4 regions of the Arthrobacter sp. NyZ413 genome follow, and region 1 is predicted to be linked to each of the others. Evidence: predicted binding sites of a transcription regulator. Region 1 holds the regulator's gene; each other region holds the start of a gene.
What was found. Region 1 encodes HrcA, which represses chaperone genes, less so after heat shock. Its sites were predicted from a motif close to TTNGCACTCGNNNNNNNCGAGTGCNAA; they were not measured.

Region 1 (5,598 bases):
GCCTACGCCAATCGGCTAGGGGAAGGCGTGTCACCCGCGGCCGGACGCGAAACGCTCGACGCCGGAACGCGGGAAGTGGAGCGCATCATGCTGGAGGCGCGGCTCGGCTCCGGCCTCGCGGTTGATGCCTTGGACAAAGTCGGTCGCCATGCTGTGGCCGGGCTGATCGCCGATGGCCTGGTGGAACCCGCGGCAGCCTTCCAAGGGCGCTTGGTCCTGACACTCAGAGGACGCTTGCTGGCTGACGCGGTTGTGCGTCGTATCCTCCCGGACTGAATCAAGCCGCAAGCAGGTGGCACCGCCCCAAGGACTGGTGCCACCGAGCCGGCATTCTTGCGCTACTTGATCCAGCGGAGGTTGAAGCGGTAGCGGTGGGGCTGGCCGTGGTTGACGCGGATTCCCGCGGATACCGAAAAGCACGTCAGGGCTACCCAAATGCCCGTCGCGATGACCGCGAAAACGTTTCCGACCACCGGGAGCATGACCAGGAGGTTGGCGAGTACCGCGGCAAGTGTTGGCGGCAGGCTGAAGTTCAGCGCTTCCTTGGATTCCTGTGCCGTGAATGGCCCGCGCTCACGGAAGATCAGGTAGATCAAGAGCGAAGGCACGCAGCCAAGGATTCCGCCGAAGTGCGCGAGAGTTGCCCATTGGCGGTCCTCCGTGGCCGTCAACGGCAACGCATTGGCAGGAACGCCGTGGTACTGGGATTGGCCCGCGGAGGCGTCCCGTTCGTCAGGAGCGTTGTCTGCCACTGTTTCTTCCTTCGGGTATCTGTTGGTGCGGTGTTGCTGTCCCAGAATACTTGGTCGGCACGAAATCAGTGGACCAAACCGGCAGAATCTGCATATGGCGATCAGGAAGCCGGTGCGGTAAGGAAGTCGATGACTTCCTCTACCCGGCCCAGGAGGGACGCTTCCAAGTCGGCGTAGCTCCTCACGGCGCCGAGGAGCTTTTGCCAGCCAAGCCCGATATCCTCGGCCGTCTCATGCGGCCAGCCGAACGCTTTCAGGATCCCTGTCTTCCAATCCGTGCCGCGTGCGACGGTGGGCCATTGCTCGATTCCCAGGACCTTGGGTCGGATGGCTTGCCAGACGTCCACATAGGGATGGCCGACGATCAGGACATTTCCCGCGGCTCCCGGCAGCGTCATTGCGTCGGCGGCGATCCGGGACTCTTTGGAGTCCGGGACGAGGTGATCGACCAGGATGCCCAGCTTCCGGCCCGGGCCGGGGGAAAAATCCGCAATCGCAGACTTGAGGTCGTCTACGCCGTGGAGGGGTTCGACGACGATTCCCTCCACGCGGAGGTCGTCTCCCCAGACTTTCTCCACCAGTTCGGCGTCGTGCTTTCCTTCGACCCAGATGCGGCTCGCTTTCGCGACCTGGGCGCGCTGGCCCGCCACCCGAACCGATCCCGACGCCGTGCGGCCCGCTTGCAGCGCCGCGGCGCCGGCCGCGCGTGGTGCCGGAGGCAAGAGCTTCACCGGTTCCCCGTCCAGCAGGAACCCGAAACCGAGCTGGAAGGATTTGTTCTTCCCCCTGCGGTCCTCCAAGACGACAACGTGCATGCCGCCGGACTTTTCGATCCTTGTCACGGCGCCGACCCACCCGGACTGGACATCCTCGAGGACCATTCCCCGCTCCACGGGAACCTCGCGTAATTGCCGTTTGGTTGGCTTTGCCAAGTCCTGCGGGCCCCAATTGTCATACGACACGGTCTTCACACCACTTTGCGCTAGGGATCGATCGGGATCCGGAACATTTCCGCCGGATCGCGCGGGAATCATGTTCGCCGCAAGCGGTACCAATGCTAACAACGCGGTGGCTCATACTAGACTTGTTAGCACTTGGGCATGTTGAGTGCTAATGGTTGAATACCCGTTGTCGAATACCGGGTCACTGAGTGGAGGTGGGGAGTGAGCGAGCCACGCAAGCTTGAAGTGTTGCGGGCCATCGTGGAGGACTACGTCCACTCCCGCGAGCCCGTCGGTTCCAAAGCGTTGGTGGAACGCCATCATCTGGGCGTCTCGAGCGCCACCATCCGTAACGACATGGCGCTCCTGGAAGAAGAAGGCCTTATCGCTGCGCCGCACACCAGTGCCGGGCGGATACCCACTGACAAGGGCTACCGCCTGTTCGTCGATCGAATTTCCGAGGTCAAGCCCCTTTCGGCAGCTGAGCGGCGCGCCATCCATTCCCTGCTTGCGGGACCGGACGACGTCGAAGACATCCTTGAGCGGACGGTCCGGCTCCTTTCGCAGCTGACCAACCAGGTCGCCGTCGTGCAGTACCCGCACATCAGCCGCGCGCGCGTACGCCACATCGAGTTTGTCCTCTTGGCACCGCGCCAGGTTCTCGTGGTTCTGATCGCCGATACCGGCAAGGTTGAACAGGGCGTCGTCCAATCCGGCGCGGATACCTCGGACGAAGACCTCATGACGTTGCGCGCCCGGTTCCTCGGAAGCATCGCAGGATCACAACTGGACCTCATGGCGCAGGTCCTGCCGTCGGTTGTCGCGCTGTGCCCGCCTGGCCTTCGCGGATTGGCCGGCACCCTTGCCCACGGCTTGGAGCGCTTGGCTGACAGGAGCCGGGACGATCGCATGGTCATGGCCGGAACCGCGAACCTGGCCCGCTCCAACGTGGACTTTCCGCTGAGCATCGGCCCCGTCCTCGAAGCACTCGAGGAACAGGTGGTCATGCTGCGCTTGCTCTCCGACATGGCCGAAGACCCGCGGGGTGTCACTGTCAGCATCGGCCGCGAGAACCCTTATGACGGTCTTTCCGAGGCCTCCGTGGTCGCGACGGGCTACGGTCCGGACAGCAGCGCCAAGATCGGCATTCTTGGGCCTACGAGGATGGACTACCCCAACACCATGGCGGCAGTGCGTGCCGTCGCGCGCTACCTTTCCCGGATTCTGGGCGGCTGAGTTTCCACGGAAACCCCGTTCGCATGAAAACGCAGTTCAACAAGGAAGAGAAAACGACTTTGAGCAGCCACTATGACGTTCTAGGCGTCTCGCCGGAAGCGACAGGCGAGGAGATCAAGAAGGCTTACCGCAAGCTCGCCCGGAAGCTGCACCCTGACGTGAACCCGGGGGAAGGCGCCGCTGAGGAATTCAAAGCCGTCACGCACGCCTACGAAGTCCTCTCCGATCCCCAGAAGCGCCGCGTCTACGACGCCACGGGCAACGAAAACGGCACGGACAACGGCTTTGGCGGCGGCTACGCCGGCCAGGGATTCGCCTTCCAGGACATTTTCGACACGTTCTTCGGCGGAGGCGGCGGGGGCATGCACGGACCGGCGTCTCGCGTGCGACGGGGCCAGGACGCATTGATCAGTGTCCGCATCGATCTCCGCGAAGCAGTTTTCGGTGTGAACAAGAAGCTTGAAGTGGACACCGCGGTGGTTTGCCCCACGTGTGAAGGATCCTGCTGCCGCCCGGGCACCCACCCGGAACGCTGCGACATCTGTGGCGGATCCGGCCAGGTCCAGCGCGCGGTGCGTTCGATCCTCGGACAGGTCATGACCGCCGCCCCCTGTGGATCCTGCGAAGGCTTCGGCACGATCATCAAGGATCCTTGCAATGAGTGCAGCGGCCAAGGCCGCATCCGCAGTCGCCGCTCCTTGACCGTCAAGGTTCCGGGAGGCGTGGCTACCGGCACCCGGATCCAGCTTTCCGGGCAAGGCGAGGCAGGCCCGGCCGGCGGCCCTCCGGGCGACCTTTACATCGAGATCCGGGTCAACGCGGACGCCACTTACATGCGTGAAGGCGACGATCTCCACGCCACCCTGAGCGTGCCCATGACAGCCGCGGCCTTGGGCACTGAGCTTCAGCTGGATACCTTCGATGGTCCCCAGGAGATCGACGTCAAGGCTGGAACACAGGCAGGCGAAGTCATTACTTTGCGCGGGCTCGGCGTCACGCACCTTCGCGGCTACGGCCGGGGAGACCTCAAGGTGCACCTGCACGTCGAAACGCCGGTGAAGATCGACGCCGCCCAAGAGGACCTGCTTCGCCAACTCGCCAAGTTGCGAGGGGAGCAGTTCACCGAGGGAAAGCTCGTGGCGAGCGGCGGTGTGTTCGCCAAGCTCCGGGACAAGCTCGGTAACCTGTAGCGGTGAGCAACCCCGTATTTTTCACCCCGGAGGGAACCCTGGACGGGTTGCGGCCGGGTGATTCCTTCGTGCTCGACGGCTCCGAGGCCAAGCATGCCGTGACGGTCAAGCGCCTTGAAGTAGGCGAAAGCGTCGATATCGTCGACGGCGCCGGGACGCGGCTCGTGGGAAGCGTCACGGCGGCGGCCCAGGGCAGCCTCACGGTACTTGCCGCCGATGTGCGGGAAGAGCCGCGGCCCGCGGTCCGGCTTGTTTTGGTGCAGGCCCTCGCGAAAGGCGATCGCGACGAGCTTGCCGTCGAAACAGCGACAGAACTCGGGATTGACGCTGTGATTCCGTGGCAGTCCGAGCGTTCGATTGTCCGCTGGAAGGGGGAGCGGGCCGCGAAATCGCACGCGAAGTGGCAATCGGTAGCCGCGGCGGCCGCCAAGCAGGCAAGGCGCGCCTGGATTCCCGAGGTTCGTGCCGCCGTCGACGGCTCCGGCCTGGCGTCGGCAGTTGCCGCTGCCGACCTCGCGATCATCCTTCACGAAGACGCGAAGCGCCCCTTGCGCGATGTCCTGGAAGACTGGAACGGCAGGGCTTCGGATGGCGGTGCCGGGGCGGCGCGCGAGGTCTTGCTCATCGTTGGACCGGAAGGCGGCATTTCGCCCCGCGAAGTGACTAAATTGAGTGACGCCGGAGCGGTTACGGCCTTGCTGGGCCACCACGTCCTTCGTTCATCGACGGCGGGACCGGCAGCCGTCGTCCTGGCGAGTGACATCCTCGGCCGCTGGTAGCTGAAGCCGGTTTCGGGAAAAGAACCACGACGGCGGCAACCCGCCTGCCGCGTTTGCGGCGGCTAGCGGACGTTGAACGAACGGGTGTCCGTGCCGACGTCGGAATTGTTGGCGCCCACCATGGAGACCCGCAATTCATATCGGCCGGTTCCAAGGCCCACTGTGAAGCTGAAAATCCCGCCTTGATCGGGAGCATTCGATGCCGAAGTCTGCCCTGCCAAGTAGGACGACTTATCGCCATTGGAGTTTTCCTTCAGGATCTGCCAGTGCAGTTTCTTTGAGGGATCCGTGCTCCGGCCGTTGAACTTCACGGGGCCCGAGGCCAGCGTGATGTCCTCCTGCGGATCAATGATCCAGACCGGAGCTACTACCGAGGCATCCCGGACCATCGGATCCCCGAGTTTGACCTGGCCGAATGCCATGTAGTTGGTGTGCCCGTCAACGAGGATGGTGACCTGGATCTGTTGGCTTGTGTCGATCAACCCTGCGCTGGCCGCGGCGGCGGTGGCAGTGTAGACGAGTTGTTGGACCGCTTTCTGCGCCGCGTCGGCGTCGAGGTTTGAATTGAACGCATCGCGCGAAACGTCAACAGTGACCACGTTCTTTCCGGAGATGGAGGTGGCGAGGTCGCTCGGGTTTTGCCACGGGGTGAAGAAATCGTGGTCAAGCGGTTTCTGGGACATCATGATCCGAAGGGCGG
Region 2 (5,598 bases), 260 kb from region 1:
GCCGCACGCCTACTGCCCAAAAGGTTGCGTATTACCGTTCCGGTAGTGCGGGCTCACGGCTTGCCCCCGACGACGTTGACCCGCGGCTGGTTGCCGACGCGGCGTTGCTGCACACCAGCGGCATCACGCCGGCTCTCTCTTCGCAGGCGGCTGCGGCATTGAAGGATGCCGTGGCCGTCGCACGGGAGTCCGGGATTCCCGTCTCCTTCGACCTGAACTACCGGAGCAAACTCTGGGACGCCGGCACCGCCGGGAGCGCCTACCGGGAGATCATCCCGCTCGCGGACATTGTGTTCGCCGGACTTGAAGAAGCTGAAATCGCCGTCGGGACAGCCAGCGACGCAGAAGAGGCAGCACGGCGCATCGCTGCCATGGGTCCACGGCAAGTAGTCATCAAACTCGGCGCGGACGGGGCGCTTGCGCTTATCGACGGGAATCTCTACCTGCAGGAAGCCCACCCCATCGAAGCCATCGACACGGTGGGCGCGGGGGATGCGTTCGTTGCGGGGTACCTCGCCGAGTTCGTGGCCGGACTCGGGCCCGTGGAGCGCTTGCTGACAGCCGCGAAGTCCGGAGCGTTCGTGTGCCTGGTCCCCGGCGACTGGGAAGGCCTGCCGCGCCGCGACGAACTGGGCCTCCTGGCACACCACGAACCGGTCAGCCGCTGATGCGCGGCTGGTGCTGACCGCCCGCGCCAGCCGGATCAAGGCCCCTAGCCAACGAGATCCGAGTGATGCTCCTCTACGACGTTCGGGTGCGCCCGGATGCGGTAGCGAAGTGCATTGTCGCCGTAGGTCTCGAGGATAGGGCTGTTGGTCGGATCCACCGACAATCCGCGGGCCTTGGACTGAAACTCTTCGCTGACGGCCAGTTGGGGCATTGTTGCGTCGAGCGCGGGGTTGTAGAAGAAGGGGATTGAAATCCGGTCTGTCCCTCGAAGTGGGGAGATCACCCGGTGGAGGGTCGCCTTGAGATAGCCGTTCGTGGCGAGCTCCAGCATTTCGCCAATGTTGACCACGAAGGTTCCCGGGACTTGCGGAGCGTCGATCCACTGTCCCTCGTACTCGACTTGGAGGCCGCCCTTCCCGGGCTCGACGAGCAACAGTGTCAGGACACCGCCGTCGCGGTGTGAACCCACTCCCTGTTTTGGTTCGGGGTTGGATTCCCCTGGATAACGCACGATCTTGAGAACCGGGAAGGCGCGCGCGGCGAAGGCAGCGTCAAACGTGTCCTCGGGCGCCCCGAGGGAAAGTGCGAGGGCCCTGAGGAGCTCGAGCGAGACGGCACTCAGGCGTTCCATCCATTCCGAGACGATCCCGCGCATTTCCGGCAGTGAGCCGGGCCACAGATTCGGTCCCTCCAGCCGCCAGTAGTCGGCCACTCCCGGCCCGGTTGGCACAGCTTCACGCTCGACGCCGACATCGATTTGTTCGCGCCAGTCAATCGCGCCGTCCGTGAGTTCCCCGCCGACCCTCGTGTAGCCGCGGAATTGCGGGCTTCGGACGTTCTCTACAGCGAGTTTCTCCTCTTCGGGCAAGTCGAAAAAGCGTCGCGAGACCTCAAGCATCGAGTCCGTCAGTTCCTGCGGGATACCGTGGCCCGCCAGGTAGAGAAAACCGACTTCGTGCATGGCGTCGCGCAGCTCGTCACGGAACCGGGCGGCCTCTTCCGCTCCGGCCTTCAGGCGCGAGAAATCAAGTACGGGCAGTGTGTCGAGTGTCAATGTGCCAATTCCTTTCGTTCACGGCCGCAGGGGCCGTCTTCCGCCGTGGTCCTACTCAGCCTGCTTGGGTCGCCACACACCGAACCTGTTGCCTTGGGGATCGAGAAGATGCGCAAACTCGATCGCGCCGTTGTCCACATACGGAAGTGCGACCCGTGCACCGAGCGACTCGGCCTTGGCGATCGCGGCGTTCACATCGTCGACTTGGACGTAGAAAATCGCCCACGAAGTTCCACCCATCGACGCGGTGTCCCACAGGCCCCCTTTGTCGCCGTCGACCATCTGGTAACCGGCGGGCGAGGACTCGCCGAAGCTCCAATCGAAAAGGGGCCCGTAGAAGCCCCTTACGGCCCCGGGATCGGAGGAACCGATTTCGAAGTAGTTGACTTTGGCTGTCATCCGCCGTTGCCTTTCCGTTGTTGTTGAGGGGAGGCCGCCGGCCGGTTAAGACGGCGGCCTCCCGGCTTTTCAGCCCATCACGCCATTGTCAGGGTGAGGACTTTGTAGAGGTCGATGACGGTTTCTTCCGGAGGCGCTTCGAAACCACCTTCGATGCCGGCCTGCATGCGCGGCATCAGGATGTCGTTGCGGAATTTCTCCCAGCTGTCCTTGGACTCATGGACGGCCATGATGGTCCAACCGCCGGCCGAAGGTCCGGCAGCGTGGAATGTCTGGCCCTCGGGCAAGAGTCCCTCGCCGGGGTGAACAGCGGCGATAGAGGCTTCGTATTGCTCCTTTGTGCCTCCCGGGAAAAAGTGGACCACTCCGTATGGGGTCCCTTCCATGTCTGCTCCTTATAGATAACGCGGGTGATCAAAAATAGTGCGGGTGTTTGTATTCCTCCACGGACTGCTCAGGTCCAGAAGCTGTCCGCTATAGCGGTGTCTTCGAAGAATTCCTTTCCTTCAACAACCTTTCCCTCGCGGAGGACGAAGGAAATGGCGGTTCCCAGATCCAGGGTCTTCCCGTTGGCTTCAGCGTGGGTTTGCTGAATTGCGATGGTGTGGTCTTCTCCACCGACGACGTCGTGGACCGTCGCTTTGAAGGACCCTTGGGAGCGTGTTGCCAATTCGCCGAAGTAGGCCAATATGGCGTCGCGGCCCTGTTTGGTCCCGGAAAGTACGCCGCTGCCGGCGACGTACCAAACTGCGTCCTCCGCGAATAGCTCGCTGAGTGTCGCCAAATCCCCTGAATTGAACGCTTCGTACCCGCGCCGAACCAGTTCGACGTTTTCCTCAGCACCCATGTGTGGACACCTTCTTCGCTAGTCCTCGTCGATCAAAAAGGGACGGCTTAAGGCTATTCCTGCCCCGGATGCGTGTCGATGGAAATGGGCAATGATCTGCCAAGCATGCCCCGACCTTGAGGCACGGTACGGACCGGTGGGACGATGAGTCCGTGCAGCCCTTTTTCGATTTTGTCAGCCACAATTGGTGGTTGATCTTTCCCCTGAGCGGATTGGCCGGCGGCTGGGCCCGCTCGTGGTCACGCGCCAGCGAACGGCGGCACCGCCGTCGGGTGGAGCTATACCGGCTCAAGAACCAGGCGGCCCAGGCAGAGCAAGCGAGCCAATCCGAAGTGCTCAGGTTGCGGGAGGCTCACGACGCAGTGAACCAGCGGTGGCTCTCTTACGAGCTTGACGTCGGGAAACTGATTGACTTCCCGGTGATGTCGGACGTGCGGGAGCCGCTCACCGTGGACTTCCTGCGCGCCAAGCGCGAAGCAGATGGCTTGCGTCCGGCTGCCCCGGGAGAAATCACGACGGCGGCCCGGCTCGCCGAGTACCGCGCGGCAGTGCGCAACTTCGAACTGGCTTTCGACGTGGCTGAACGGGAAGCCAAACGCATCAAGGACGGCAACTTTTCGGAGCCCGAACGGCAGCGGCTGGCGACGGCCCGGAAGCTGCTCAGGATCGCTTCCGACTCGGCTGCCACGCCGGCGGAGCGGCAGACAGCGTATAAGCGTGCCCGGCGCGAACTGGACGGGCTCATTGTGCTGCCGGAAACCACTGTGGCCGCCCTTGAGGAGAAAGTTGCCGGCGCACTCGACGCGCCCAAGGCACCCGATTTCCACCAGAACTGACTGTGGGTCAGTGCCCGTGTCGATGGATTATCACGTAGCGGTGATGCTTCCGGTGACGGGTCTTGGACCGGATCGGCGTCAATCCCAGGGGTGGCAAGCCCAAGGATTTCCTCCGACGGGACATCCGGATGTTCACGACCACCAGGAAAACAAGGAATCCCAGCGAGGGGATGAGCAGTACGAGTATCCACGCTAGGGTTTCCACGGCCCGCCTCCTACCCCCAGTTTCCGGCGCCGCAAATCGGGCGTCAAGCAGCCCCTGGGGCTACCCAGTGCACGACGGGAAGGGTAGTTTTTCTTCCATGGGAATGGCCGGTTCCGGCCCTCGTCCGGATCCGGTCGCAAGTCGGCACACATCAGGAGATCATCATGGACAACTTTCTCCGCCATAGTGGAATTGAAGTTCCGGAGCCTGTCCGGCGCTTCCTCCAAGGCGAAAGCGATGGGTCACTTCGCGTGGAGCAATACCAAGAAGGAAACACCTTGGTCATCCGGGTGGAACTGCCGGGAATCGACCCGGAATCGGATGTGGACATCAGCGTCACGGACGACACCCTCCACGTCCAGGCCTGGCGGGAGGAAAACACCGAGCGCGCGGGCCAAATGGGGTACCGCAGCGAATTCCGCTATGGCAAACGCTCACGGAGCATTCCGTTGCCACGCGGCGTGAACCAGGACAGCATCGCGGCGACGTACGAAGACGGGGTGCTCGATATCCGCATCGAACTTCCGGAACAGTCAGAGCCGCAGGCCACGAAAATCCGAGTGGTTCGCACAAGCGGGCGCACCACGACCCAGCCGCCACAAGAGCCGGAGGACTATGTCGGCTAGCGGTTCCACACCGCAAGCAACTGACCTAGGCTGGAAGTACCGATATGGTCGCGTGGCTCTGGAGGTCGAATAACCATGGCCGTGAAACTGAACGAGAAAGCGTTGCAGCATGCGAAGCGGCTCATCAGGGACAACAAGGTGGTCGCGGACACCCGCGATGATTGGAGCGAGCACGCCCCATCAACCGACGAGCAAAACAAGTTCCTGGACAAGAACGGCAGCTCGGAATACTCGAAATGGTTCCTCGGTGTTGATGACGATCATCCGGAGGGTCAGAAGGGCCGCTACAAGTTCCCTTATGGAGACTTCAAGAAGGTTCATCGTTGCGCCGTGATCTCGGGTGAAAGCCGGGCCGGCCAGTACGACCACGACGACATCCGCGAGGCTTTGGGCGACCTCCTCGCCCGGTTGGATGAACATACGGAAAAGTCCGGCTGAAGGTACCCACGCCTCATACGGCGTGCCTGTGAATTCCCAGGCACGCCACATATCCTAATTACGCTTCCGGCATCGGTTTCGACCGACATTACCCGGCCCCCGCCGGACTCTTCTCTGCACCTACTCAGTGAGGCGTCGTCATGGAGCTGAACATCAAGGACCACTGGGACCAACTTGCGCCCGAAACGAAGCAGTGGCTGCTAAACAACCCCGGATGCGTGGTTCTCCCGCGCACCGTAGCCGAAATCATCCATCGGGCAACCGGAATAACTCCCGATGCGGACCAGCACGGCCAAGTCAGCCTTTCCGCCGAGGATGTCAGATTCATCCATGGCCAATCGGAAGCCGGGGCCGGTACACACCGGACCGAGACGACGGCGACCGGCTAGCTAATCCTGGCCGGCACCTTATTCCTGGCCAGTGCCGTCAGGCGCCGTCCGCTTCATCGCGCTCTTTACTGGCGTGCTCTTCATCGCTGTCCGCCGTCCCGCGGGCAGGTTGTTCATCCGCCGTCCGCAACGGTC
Region 3 (5,598 bases), on a different replicon from region 1:
GTACAATCCCTTGGGACAGCAGCCAAAAAAGACAAGAAAATGCTTGTACAGTCCGAGCGCAGCGAGGCCCGATCCTCGCGTGCGCGGCGCACCCGGGACCCCGCGGCGGGCAGCGGGGTCGGGGGTGTATGCAAATGTCAGATGCTGTCGCCTCCCGCGGGTCTTCCGCCCGGGGCTTTGGCTTTCTACGATGCCAGGACCGGTGCGGGGGTGGCGGGCCACGAACGGTTGGGGGTGGCTGGTGCGGAGCGTGCGGGACTGGGTTGCAGGACGCACGTGGATCCTGGCCGCTTTCATGGCTCTGCTCTGGATCGGGGTGACGTACGGGATCCAAGCCGCGATCTCGCCAGCCTGGGCCGGATGGCCTTTGCTTTCGGGCGCTTTGATTGGCGGGATTATCTACGGCGACACTGGTTCACGGTGAAGACAGAAGGTCAAACACCGGCAAACCCGCAACCGTTGAACCAGAAGTAGCCCTCCGGACTGGTCAGACACCCGCACACCCGGCCCTGCTGTCGGCCACCGGATCAGGAGCGGCCGTCCGTACGCGCCCCGGCCCGTCCTGGTCCGGAACAGGTCCCGGTCCCGTGCGTGGCATGTTTCGTTTCTAGTCCTCGAAGCGTGTCAGGTTTTCCGGGTCGCCGTTCAGGGCCGCGACGATGTCGCCGGCGACGGCATGCATTTTCTGGTTCCGGTGGCTTGAGGCTGCGGTCAGGATCGCGACGGCTTGCTCGTGGGTGCACCGGTTCTGGGCCATGATGATCCCGCACGCGACGTCGATCACGGACCGGCTGGCCATCGCGGCCTTCAGGTCGGTGTTGGTGTGTTCGACCGCTTCGATCCGGATCGCCAGGCGCAAAGTGCTCCCGGCAACCTCGGCGAACCCTGTCGCGGCGTCGATCACGTCGGGGGTGAACACGCCAGGCCGCGGCCCGAAAAAGTTCAACACCGCTTCGGACGTGGCGCCCAGATCCATCGGCACACCCAACGCCGTCCGGCACCCGGCCTCGGACAGCGCCCGGCTGTACTGCGGCCACCGGGTGTCCGACCCGGCGTCGGCCAGGAGCACCGGGCGGCCGGCATCCAAGGCCTCCAGGCACGGGCCCTGCCCCAGGCCTTGTTCGATGGCGTCCAAAAGGACCGCCTTCTCGCTGCTGCCGGCGACGGTGGCCGTCCGCTTGCGCCGGCGCAGCGTCAAGGCGCAGTCGATCCCTTCGCCCGCTGCCTGCGCCACCGCAGCCGAGGCGAAACCGGTCACCGCATTCAGGATGCCTTTGATGTCGGCGGTGCCGGTCACCAGTTCGTGCAGGTCAAGAATGTGCTCCGCAGGGTCCATGACCACCATCGTAGGACCCGCCCCCGCATTCCCGCACCCCGCTGCAGGGCGCCCCGGGACGGGGGAACTGCGCGGTTGACGCCTTGATCCAAAACCGTGGATCGGCCTACAGTACAAAATAAGGGTGCTTAGTATCTCTTGGAATGGACGTACGGCTGCGGGCACGATACTCATGGATGATCCACGGAAGACAGCGCAGGAATACCTCAAACGGGGCACGGCCACCCTGGACCAGCTTTGGGCCAGGTACTGGGGAAACGGTGGAAGCGCCGGACCTGTCGAATTCGAAGCCTACCTCTACGCCGCGCAGGACCCGCCGGCGCAGGAACTGGAAATCCTCGGCTGGGCCGTCACCGAGATCATCACCGACCTCCCCGGCTGACGCCCGGCCCTGATGAATCCGGCGGGATAGTCCCGCCCAGGCTGCCGCGCATCCGTCAGGCACGACCGGCGGCGGGGACGGTTCGTTGATGGAAACAGGATATGTGTCACGGCCGGCCTGCGGCGGCCCCCGTCTGCCGCCGCGCCCTGACACCGGCCACAACTCGCAGCGTTGACACCCTTGAGCGCTGCCGCTCTTGGCGGATCCGGACAGCGGGCTCGGCGGTGGTGACGCGGGGACAACGGCACTGCACTTGCCGGGCCGTCCCCGTTCGGTGCAACGGCGCCGCCGTCCCGACCACCCTGACCTGCGCAACCGTGCCGCGTGGACCGGGGCCGGCCCCGCGGCACCTGCCGGGGCGCCGGTCCGGGGTTTCAGGTGTAGCTTTTGTCGCGGACGGCGAGTTGCTGGTCGAGTCCGGCCAGCAGGATGTCCAGGCCCTCTTCGAGTTGTTTCTCCCCGTCATAGTCCAGCAGTTCGGGGGCGAGGTGGCGCAGGTGCGGGAAGTCGCGCAGGGGAAGGCGCTGGAGTCCCAGGCGCAGCAAGGCTTCGTTTTCCTCCGGGTCCGCGATCAGTTCCTGCAGTTCGTTCAAAACGTGGCCGTAGAGGAAACCGTAAAACGCCCGGGAGATGTGCAAGGCATCGGCCGGGAGGAACCCGGCACGGATCAGGATCCCCAGGATCTGTTCCAGCGGGCGCAGGGTCCCGGGCGGGCGCAGTCCCAGCGGTGTGGACAACGAGCCGGTCACCAGCAACGGCACGGCGTTCGGGTGGCGCAGGCACACCCGGCGCAGCGCATGGGCGATCCGGCGCAACTGCCCGTGCCAATGCAAGTCATCCGGGAACGTCTCCAACTCGTCCAGGACGAGTTCGGCGACCCCGTCCAGCAACTCCTTGCGCCCGGACGCGTGCCGGTACACGACCATCGGATCACGGCCGAGCACCTGCCCGAGCCGGCGCATGGTCAACGCGTCCACCCCGTCGGCATCCACCAGCTCCAAAGCCGCATCCAGCACCATCCGGCGGCTCAGCCGTCCGGCACTCTCCCGCGCCGGCGTTGTTGCACGTTCCATGACCATCTCCTGCCGTCCCGTGGTCCCCCGGGAACCCGAAACCCCTTGCGTAGCCCAAGCAACCCCTTGCATTGCCCGAACCATAGGCCTACAGTGTAGACAAAGAAAAAATCCTACGGCTCCTACCTACAGTGTAGTACCAGGGGGAGCCCGGTCCTAGCCTTCACGCGGACCTTTACAGGCTCCCGCATCACGGCCGGTGCCGCCATCCGGGCACCATTCATTCCCGGCCGCCGTACCCCGCCACGGTGTCGGCTGCCTTGTCCGGCCACCCGGGCCGGCAGCAGCAGTACCCACCCAGAAAGACCCCCGTCATGGCCGACACGCACTTTGGCCGCTTCCTCTCCGAAGCCACCATCCCGGACCTGGACCCCGAGCACTGCCTCGCCGAAGAGGAACTCTTCGGCCTTTACCTGAGCTGGTGCCGCATCACCAGCTGCACCCCGGCCACCGAAACCGGCTTCCGGGCAGGCATGAAACACCACGGCATCCGCCCCCCGGTCCCGGGCCTGTGGAGGGCCGGACCAGCAGCCACGGACTACATCCTCAACACCTACCCGGCCCTGCCCTGAACACCGCGGACTACCGTGGGCACACAAACCGGCCCAGGGCACCGGCTCCCAGTGCTCCCGACTGCCGAAGACTCCGGCGGGCGGGGCGGCTTCGGCGACCGGCCCCCTCCCTTCTCCCCCGGTTTTTGGCTGCTGGCAAAGCATCGCGTAGCTGTGGGCGACGGAGTCCCGTTACACCGCCCGCAAGAGCACCGGCGGGAAAGTTTGCGCATTAAACAAGCAAAGCGCCGGAGTTCAAAGGTTTCCCGCCAACAGGCTCCGACGAATCAGGTAGGGCTGGACGGGGTGGAGCGGCCACGTACGATCCCGGAGGACAGCAACAAAAAAGACAAGAAACGCTTGTGCAGCCCGGGCGCAGCGAGGCCCCGCGGGCCTGCCCCGACGGGTGCATCCGGAGCCCTGCGGTCAGGGCAGGGCCTTTAATCCCCGGGGCCTCGGTTCGACCCACCCGTGTGCGCACCGGCCAAGGTCAAAGTCACATCATTTCCTGAGCGGGGACGTTGCGGTGTCCCGTGCGGCGTTCGCTGACCTGAGCTCCCCCTCGAGGCGCCGGTTGTCGGCCTCCAGGACCAGGACAATCCGGATGCCGGCCAGGTTCAGCCCCAGGTCCAGCAGCTCACCGATCCGACGCAAGGTCACGAGATCATCCTCGCTGTACTGACGGGTCCCACCCAAGGTCCTGCCCGGTTCCAGCAAACCCTTGCGCTCATAGAGCCGGAGGTTCTGCTGCCCCATGCCCACCAGCTCGGCGGCGACCGAAATCGCATACACACCCCTCCCGGGGTCCCCGGCCTGGCCCATCGGAACCTCCAATTCCACGAAAACCACTCTTGCAGTCATACATACCCGGTGCTATAAAAAATATACATCAGCCGATATAGATCGGCTGGTTTTACAAGGAAAATACTGCGATCTGCAAGGAGTGACAGACCATGCTGATGCGAACGGACCCGTTCCGCGAATTCGACCGACTGGCCCAGCAGGTACTCGGCACGACCGCCAGGCCGGCGGCAATGCCCATGGATGCCTGGCAGGAAGGCGAGGACTTCGTGGTCGCCTTCGACCTTCCCGGAGTCACCGCCGACTCGGTGGACATCGACGTCGAACGCAATGTGCTGACCGTCAAAGCCGAACGCCCGGACCCCACCGGCGAAGACACGGAACTGATCGCCTCCGAACGGCCCCGCGGCGTCTTCAGCCGCCAGCTCATCCTCGGCGACGCACTTGATACCGACGGCGTCAAAGCAAGCTACGAAGCCGGAGTCCTGACCCTGCGGATCCCCGTGGCCGAGAAAGCCAAACCGCGCCGCATCGAAATCGAAACCGCCGGGACACAGCGCCAGGAGATCAGCGCCTGACCGCGGGCGCAGCCACCCCGACCGGGAGCACCGGCACCGCAACGCCGCATCCCGTCCAAAGGGCGATAGGGTTCGCAGACACCTCACAGCCCGGGACGCTGATGAACGCGTGTGGCCCCCGAGGGTGGCTCCGGCAACGATGGTCCCCGGCTGAACTAACCGGGGACCATCCCCGTCCCCCTGCTTGAATACCCCTACGGCCGACCGATGAAAAACAACGACCCGGATCCTTACGACATCCTGCACCTCGCCCCGACCGCCACCGCACGCGAGGTCGCCCGCGCGTACCGCGCACTCATGCGCGGTGCGCACCCCGACACCCGACCGGCCCGCGAACACCACGCCGGCCCCGGCCCGACTGCCCCGACGTCGCACGAAGAACCGAAGATGCAGGACGAACTGCAGGAGCTCCGGGACATCATGACCGCCTACGCCATCCTCGGGAACCCGGAAAAACGCTCAGCCTACGACCGGGAACACCCACGGTCCACGGCCAACCCGAAGCCGCAGCGGCCGGACAGCGCCGCTGTGCCCCCGGACAGTACCGCTGTGCGGCCGCACGGCGTGACCGTGCGGACACCAGGGGCGTTGCTTCCCGCCGCGTCGCTGCTGATCGGACCGGTCACCTGGAAGCCTCCCGGCGGACGGTCCCCGGACATGCCGGCCCGGCCAGGTCCGTTTCCCCCAGGCGGCTATACCCTGATCCTGCGGATCAGGCCCTGAAAGCCGAAGACTGCGCAATCACAAAGGACACCCCCATGAGCGCCTGGCGCCCCTACGACAACCAATTGATACCCGCCTTCTATGAACGCTTCGAAAAGCGGTGGGGCAAAGGAACAGCCCCGTTCCTGGATCCCGAAACCCACGAACAACCCAT
Region 4 (5,598 bases), 1.5 Mb from region 1:
CATCAATTCATCGCGCGACCAGATCCGTCCGGAGCTTCCAATCTCGGTGAAATCCGGGTGGAGCAAGAACCCGGTGCGCCCTACGTCGCCCCTGACTTCGGGCGTCAAGAGCTCCTTTTCAAGCTGAATGACGGCGTCTTCATCGGACTGCTGGCCGCTCGCGCCGTTGACGGCTTCTTCCTCAAATTCGGCGAAGAGGGTGGGCTCCGCGAAACTATCCTGCCCGCCAAATAGCGTCAAGTCCTCGTCTTGGGACTCGGCGTCCTGGTTATCGGCGCCGGACGCCACCGGGGCCGCTGCCTGGGTGGGCACGGCTGCTCCCCCGTTTCCGAGCCGGCTCCCGGGGTACCCCGGTCCGCTCAAGACGGCAGTACCTTGCTGGTATGCACTGGCAACTGCCCGTGCCCGATCGTCAGCCGCCTCATTGAGATCGTGACCTGCGTGACCTTTGACCCACTCAAACGAGTACTTCCGGCCAACGATGGCTTGGTCGATGTCCTTAAGCAGGTCGACGTTCAGAACCGGTTTCCCGTCGGCCTTGCGCCAGCCTTTGCGTTTCCAGCCTTGCATCCACTTGGTAATGCAGTTGATGACGTATTGGCTGTCGCACAGGATCTTCAACTCTTCGTTCGGAACATGCGCAGTGGAGCGGAAGAGATCCAGCACGGCCATCAGCTCACCCTGGTTGTTGGTTCCGTGCGGCCACCCTCCGGCCCTCCAGCACGAGTCGTCCACGTACCAAGCCCAACCGGCAGGCCCCGGATTGCCTAGGGCGGAACCATCGGCGGCAGCAATAATCGTCATGGTTTCCATCCTGCCAGACGCCCCCGACAGTTAAAGCGCGACGGCGGTCCCCACCTGAGGTGGGAACCGCCGTCGTGCGTTTGGCTTGTGAGCCGGTGCGGGGACTAGAAGCCGCCCATGCCGCCCATGTCGTCGCCGCCGCCAACAGCAGGAGCGTTCTTCTCCGGCTTGTCAGCAACAACGGCTTCGGTGGTCAGGAACAGGCCAGCGATGGACGCTGCGTTCTGGAGGGCCGAGCGGGTGACCTTTACGGGGTCGTTGACGCCGGCAGCCAGTAGGTCCTCGTACACGTTGGTTGCAGCGTTCAGGCCGTGGCCGGAAGGCAGGCCGCGGACCTTGTCGACAACAACGCCCGGCTCGAGGCCAGCGTTGTAAGCGATCTGCTTGAGCGGAGCGTCGATGGCAACACGGACGATGTTCGCGCCGGTTGCTTCGTCGCCTTCGAGCTGCAGGTTGGCGAATGCCTTGGCACCGGACTGGATGAGGGCAACGCCACCACCGGCGACGATACCTTCTTCAACAGCTGCCTTGGCGTTGCGGACTGCGTCCTCGATGCGGTGCTTGCGCTCCTTGAGTTCGACCTCGGTTGCGGCACCGGCCTTGATGACTGCGACGCCGCCGGCGAGCTTGGCAAGGCGTTCCTGCAGCTTCTCGCGGTCGTAGTCGGAATCGGAGTTCTCGATCTCGGCACGGATCTGGGCCACGCGACCGGCGATGGCTTCGGCGTCGCCGGCACCTTCAACGATGGTGGTCTCGTCCTTGGTCACAACAACCTTGCGGGCGTTACCCAGCAGTTCGAGGGTTGCGTTCTCCAGCTTCAGGCCGACTTCCTCGGCGATGACCTGGCCACCTGTGAGGATGGCGATGTCGGCGAGCTGGGCCTTGCGGCGGTCACCGAAGCCCGGAGCCTTGACGGCGACGGACTTGAAGGTGCCACGGATCTTGTTGACGATCAGGGTGGCCAGGGCCTCGCCCTCGATGTCTTCGGCGATGATCAGCAGCGGCTTGTTCGACTGCATGACCTTCTCGAGGACCGCAACGAGTTCCTTGACGTTGGAGATCTTGGAGTTGACGATCAGGATGTACGGGTCTTCGAGGACCGTTTCCTGGCGCTCAGCGTCGGTGACGAAGTAGGCGGAGATGTAACCCTTGTCGAAGCGCATGCCTTCGGTGAGTTCGAGCTCCAGGCCGAAGGTGTTGGACTCCTCGACCGTGATGACGCCTTCCTTGCCGACCTTGTCGAGGGCTTCGGCGATGAGGCTACCGATTTCGGTGTCACCGGCGGAGATCGATGCGGTGGCCGCGATCTCTTCCTTGGTCTCGATTTCCTTGGCGGACGCGAGCAGTTCGCTGATGACTGCTTCGGTGGCCTTCTCGATGCCCCGCTTGAGGGACAGCGGGTCGGCGCCGGCAGCAACGTTGCGCAGGCCTTCCTTGACCAGGGCCTGGGCCAGAACAGTTGCCGTGGTGGTGCCGTCGCCTGCGACGTCGTCCGTCTTCTTGGCAACTTCCTTGACCAGCTCGGCGCCGATCTTCTCGTAAGGATCGTCCAGCTCGATCTCCTTGGCGATGGAAACGCCATCGTTGGTGATCGTGGGGGCGCCCCACTTCTTTTCGAGGACGACGTTGCGTCCACGCGGGCCGAGGGTGACCTTGACGGCGTCGGCGAGGGTGTTCAGACCCCGCTCGAGTCCGCGGCGTGCCTCTTCATCAAATGCAATGATCTTGGCCATAACGGCGGTAGTCCTTCCGGGACAGTCGTTAAGAAGGTGCCTTCACTGTGGTGCCCGCGACGGACGATCCTTCGCTTGCGGCCTCTGTTTGCCGCGCGGTCCGGATCTCACCCCAGCAAGGTGTTCTTGGTCCCCCACGCACCAGCGCCATTCCCATGCGACCGGGGCCGCACGAACAATTAGCAGTCGGTGCTTGAGAGTGCTAATCAATAATTAGCACTCGACCGAGGAGAGTGCAAGCAGCGCGTCCCATAAACCGCCCGCTACGCCTGCGGTTTCGCTATCGGCACAGTGGCGTCACTGCGCCTTCGAGGTAGTCTCCTTGCCGCTCACGCGGGCGGTGTTATCGGCTCCGTAGCTGAAGACCATGTAATTGGCGGACGTGACGTCCCCGTTCGCGTCGAATCCGATGGTGCCGGACTCGCCGTCGTAATCGGGCAGCTTCCCTTCCTTCAACACGTCGAGGCAACCCTGGTACGTCGTACAGTTCGCGCGGTCCTTCCCGGCTCCAGTACCGGACGTCGGACGCACTCCACCGGAAACCGTGGTGAGCCAAGCGGCGATCGATCCCCCGGCGTCGTCATCCGCAGCGGCGGCGGCAAGGCCGGCGAGAGTTGCGGCGTCGAACGTCTCGGCGGCGTATGTCGTGTCCTTGAGGCCAGGGTCGATGCCTGTCAGCGCGGTTTGGAATTCGACGGTCGGGAAGACACCCGGAACGATTCCGTGCGCACCATTGAGGCCGCCCGCGCCGAGCTCCGTCCCGTACTGCCGAACAGCGCCGTCGCTCAAGTACAGCTTGTTGCCGCCGAGTCCAGCGTTGAGCAATTCGGCCAGGGCGCCCTGGGCGCCGTCACGGGCAACCACGACGACGGCGTCCGGCGCCGCCGCTTTGATGCTCGCGGCAGCCGGGGCTGCTTTGCCGGCAGTGAACTCGACATTGTTCGCGGCATCCATGCCAAGTCCGCGCGCCGCGTCCATGACCGCTCCCGAGACCCGAGTGCCGTAATCGCCGGCCTCGTGGAGGACCGAAAGCCGCTTCGCACCGGCGTCGTGGGCTAGCTTTGCCAGGACACTGCCTTGGGCGGCGTCGGCGGCGGAGGTGCGGAAATAGAACCCGCCGCTCTTGTAGGAGCTCAGCCCCGTCGCCGTGTTCGCAGGCGAGATGAGCGGTATGTGAGCCGGAGAGAGGACATCGATCGCGGCGGGGGCATGGCTTGAATCCGTCGGTCCGATGACGACGTCCGCATGGGCGGCCAACAACGCCTTGGCCTGGGTCGCGGTGTCCGCAGTGAAGGCTGAATCGTTCGGGCCGGTAGCTGATTGGGTGCTGCGTGCGCTCGGGCTCGGGCTGGAACTCGCCGTCGGGCTGGCGCTCGGGCTCGCCGTCGCACTCGGGCTGGCCGACGCACTCGGGCTCGGGCTGGACCCCGCCGGAGCGCCCGCCGCCGCGGGGAGCAACTCGACCGGATGCCCCTTGAAGCCTCCGGCATCATTGATCTGCTTCACCGCAAGCTTCGCCGCAGCCAGTTCGGATTCGTTGAGGAACGCAGAATCGCCCGTATTGTCCAGGATGACCCCGATGCGCAGGACGCCGTCACCACTTGGAGCGACCGAATCGAGCCGGGCGTTTGCGCCGGCCGCGGCGCATCCGGAGAGCCCGAGGGCAAGGACGGCACAGCTTGCGAGAAGGGCGGGTACGGGTGGAAGTGACCTGGACGGACGTCCCATGGAGGGCCGTGAAAGCTGCCTTGCCGCAATACCCACTAGATAAGCCGGACGCTCTCTGCCTGCGGGCCCTTCTGGCCCTCGCCCAATTCGAAGTCGACGCGTTGCCCTTCTTCGAGCGCACGGAAGCCATCCATCTGGATCGCAGACCAGTGCACGAAGATGTCGTCGCCGGAATCATCCACGGTGATGAATCCGTAGCCCTTTTCGGCGTTGAACCATTTGACGGTCCCCAAAGCCATGTTCCCCACACTTTCAACTAGCGGTAGCCGTTCGGGGGTTCCCCTGTCCGGCTCCCAACTACTGTAACCACAGTCACGATGCTGTGGCGCAATGAGGCGCAAGGCTGGCCGCAATGTTATTGAGGCGTAACCGGCCTAGCGGTAGCCGGGGCCCAGGATGACCACCACGGGCTGCTGGAATTCGGCGCTGTCCACAAGGTTCGCGATGCCCAGCAGCTTGCCAAGGGCTTCGGCGTTGCCTTTTTGGGCTTCGCCCTTGTAGAAGACGGACGAGGTCTGCTGGGGCATGCCGCCCCAGTTCGCGACGGTGGACAGGGGCCATCCGTTGCCCTGCACAAGGCCGGCCACCCGGGCGGCGAGCCCGCTGGTGGTGGTGCCGTTGTAGACGGCGACGGCGGCGGTCATGTCCACCGCTGCGGTAGTCGGCGTCGGGGTGCTCGACGGCGTGGTGCTGGGGCTTGGCTCGCTCGACGGCTGGGCAGCGGTACTGGCCGAAGGCGAAGCACTTGCCGAAGGCGCGGCCGCGGTCTTGGTGGCGTCAGCGGCCGCAACCGCCTGCGGGACCACCGTCGGGGCCGAGCCCAGTTTCGGCAGGATCAGGAAAGCAACCAGGCCTACGGCCAACGCGATGCCGCCCATGGCCAGGACAGGCCACAAAACAGGGCGTGACGCTGACGCGACGAGCCGATGGACACCTTGGCGCGATGAGCTCTGCGGGACACGGTCGAATTCGTCCCGGGCATATTTGGTCATGGTGAGGCCTTGTCCTTGCTGCTTTTCTTGCTGCGGTACAGCGGGGTGTTCTATGCGTCGGAGCCGAGGCGGCGGGCCGTGCGGGCCCGTTGACGTGACGTACGTAGTCTACGCAATCTCTTGACGAGCATGGGATCGTGCGCCAGCGCTTCCTCGGTGTCGATGAGGGCGTTGAGGAGCTGGTAGTAATGCGTCGCCGAAAGGTCGAAAAGCTCCCGGACTGCCTGCTCCTTGGCGCCCGCGTACTTCCACCATTGCCTTTCCAAGGCAAGCATCTGCTGTTCGCGCTTGCCCAGGGGCGAATCACTGCGGATCCCGGCATTCAGCTCATCAAGCGACGG

Region 2: ABCW42_RS10120 (Hsp20/alpha crystallin family protein) is a predicted target of HrcA. The motif match lies at 4,124-4,150, and genes of this name have one in related genera.
Region 3: ABCW42_RS20855 (Hsp20/alpha crystallin family protein) is a predicted target of HrcA. The motif match lies at 4,193-4,219, and genes of this name have one in related genera.
Region 4: groL (chaperonin GroEL) is a predicted target of HrcA. The motif match lies at 2,751-2,777, and genes of this name have one in related genera.

Annotation. Positions count from the first base shown of each region.
Region 1 covers NZ_CP155434.1:2,420,420-2,426,017, reverse strand. Annotated here, with positions in the region: gene hemW (radical SAM family heme chaperone HemW) at 1-276, shown strand, start outside; gene ABCW42_RS11385 (DUF4870 domain-containing protein) at 339-752, opposite strand; gene ABCW42_RS11380 (DUF3097 domain-containing protein) at 854-1,714, opposite strand; gene hrcA (heat-inducible transcriptional repressor HrcA) at 1,916-2,929, shown strand; gene dnaJ (molecular chaperone DnaJ) at 2,989-4,119, shown strand; gene ABCW42_RS11365 (16S rRNA (uracil(1498)-N(3))-methyltransferase) at 4,122-4,898, shown strand; gene ABCW42_RS11360 (GerMN domain-containing protein) at 4,961-5,598, opposite strand, start outside.
Region 2 covers NZ_CP155434.1:2,165,093-2,170,690, reverse strand. Annotated here, with positions in the region: gene ABCW42_RS10150 (sugar kinase) at 1-668, shown strand, start outside; gene ABCW42_RS10145 (isopenicillin N synthase family dioxygenase) at 713-1,723, opposite strand; gene ABCW42_RS10140 (VOC family protein) at 1,775-2,122, opposite strand; gene ABCW42_RS10135 (hypothetical protein) at 2,200-2,508, opposite strand; gene ABCW42_RS10130 (nuclear transport factor 2 family protein) at 2,577-2,969, opposite strand; gene ABCW42_RS10125 (hypothetical protein) at 3,122-3,805, shown strand; gene ABCW42_RS10120 (Hsp20/alpha crystallin family protein) at 4,175-4,636, shown strand; gene ABCW42_RS10115 (hypothetical protein) at 4,712-5,074, shown strand; gene ABCW42_RS10110 (hypothetical protein) at 5,215-5,463, shown strand; gene ABCW42_RS10105 (hypothetical protein) at 5,501-5,598, opposite strand, start outside.
Region 3 covers NZ_CP155435.1:19,388-24,985, reverse strand. Annotated here, with positions in the region: gene ABCW42_RS20885 (hypothetical protein) at 191-424, shown strand; gene ABCW42_RS20880 (GAF and ANTAR domain-containing protein) at 608-1,336, opposite strand; gene ABCW42_RS20875 (hypothetical protein) at 1,509-1,718, shown strand; gene ABCW42_RS20870 (TetR/AcrR family transcriptional regulator C-terminal domain-containing protein) at 2,093-2,791, opposite strand; gene ABCW42_RS20865 (hypothetical protein) at 3,106-3,363, shown strand; gene ABCW42_RS20860 (MerR family transcriptional regulator) at 3,844-4,164, opposite strand; gene ABCW42_RS20855 (Hsp20/alpha crystallin family protein) at 4,296-4,721, shown strand; gene ABCW42_RS20850 (J domain-containing protein) at 4,929-5,444, shown strand; gene ABCW42_RS20845 (hypothetical protein) at 5,480-5,598, shown strand, end outside.
Region 4 covers NZ_CP155434.1:922,078-927,675, reverse strand. Annotated here, with positions in the region: gene ABCW42_RS04510 (RNase H family protein) at 1-804, opposite strand, end outside; gene groL (chaperonin GroEL) at 909-2,537, opposite strand; gene ABCW42_RS04500 (ABC transporter substrate-binding protein) at 2,835-4,265, opposite strand; gene ABCW42_RS04495 (cold-shock protein) at 4,301-4,504, opposite strand; gene ABCW42_RS04490 (LytR C-terminal domain-containing protein) at 4,640-5,257, opposite strand; gene ABCW42_RS04485 (DUF3263 domain-containing protein) at 5,308-5,598, opposite strand, start outside.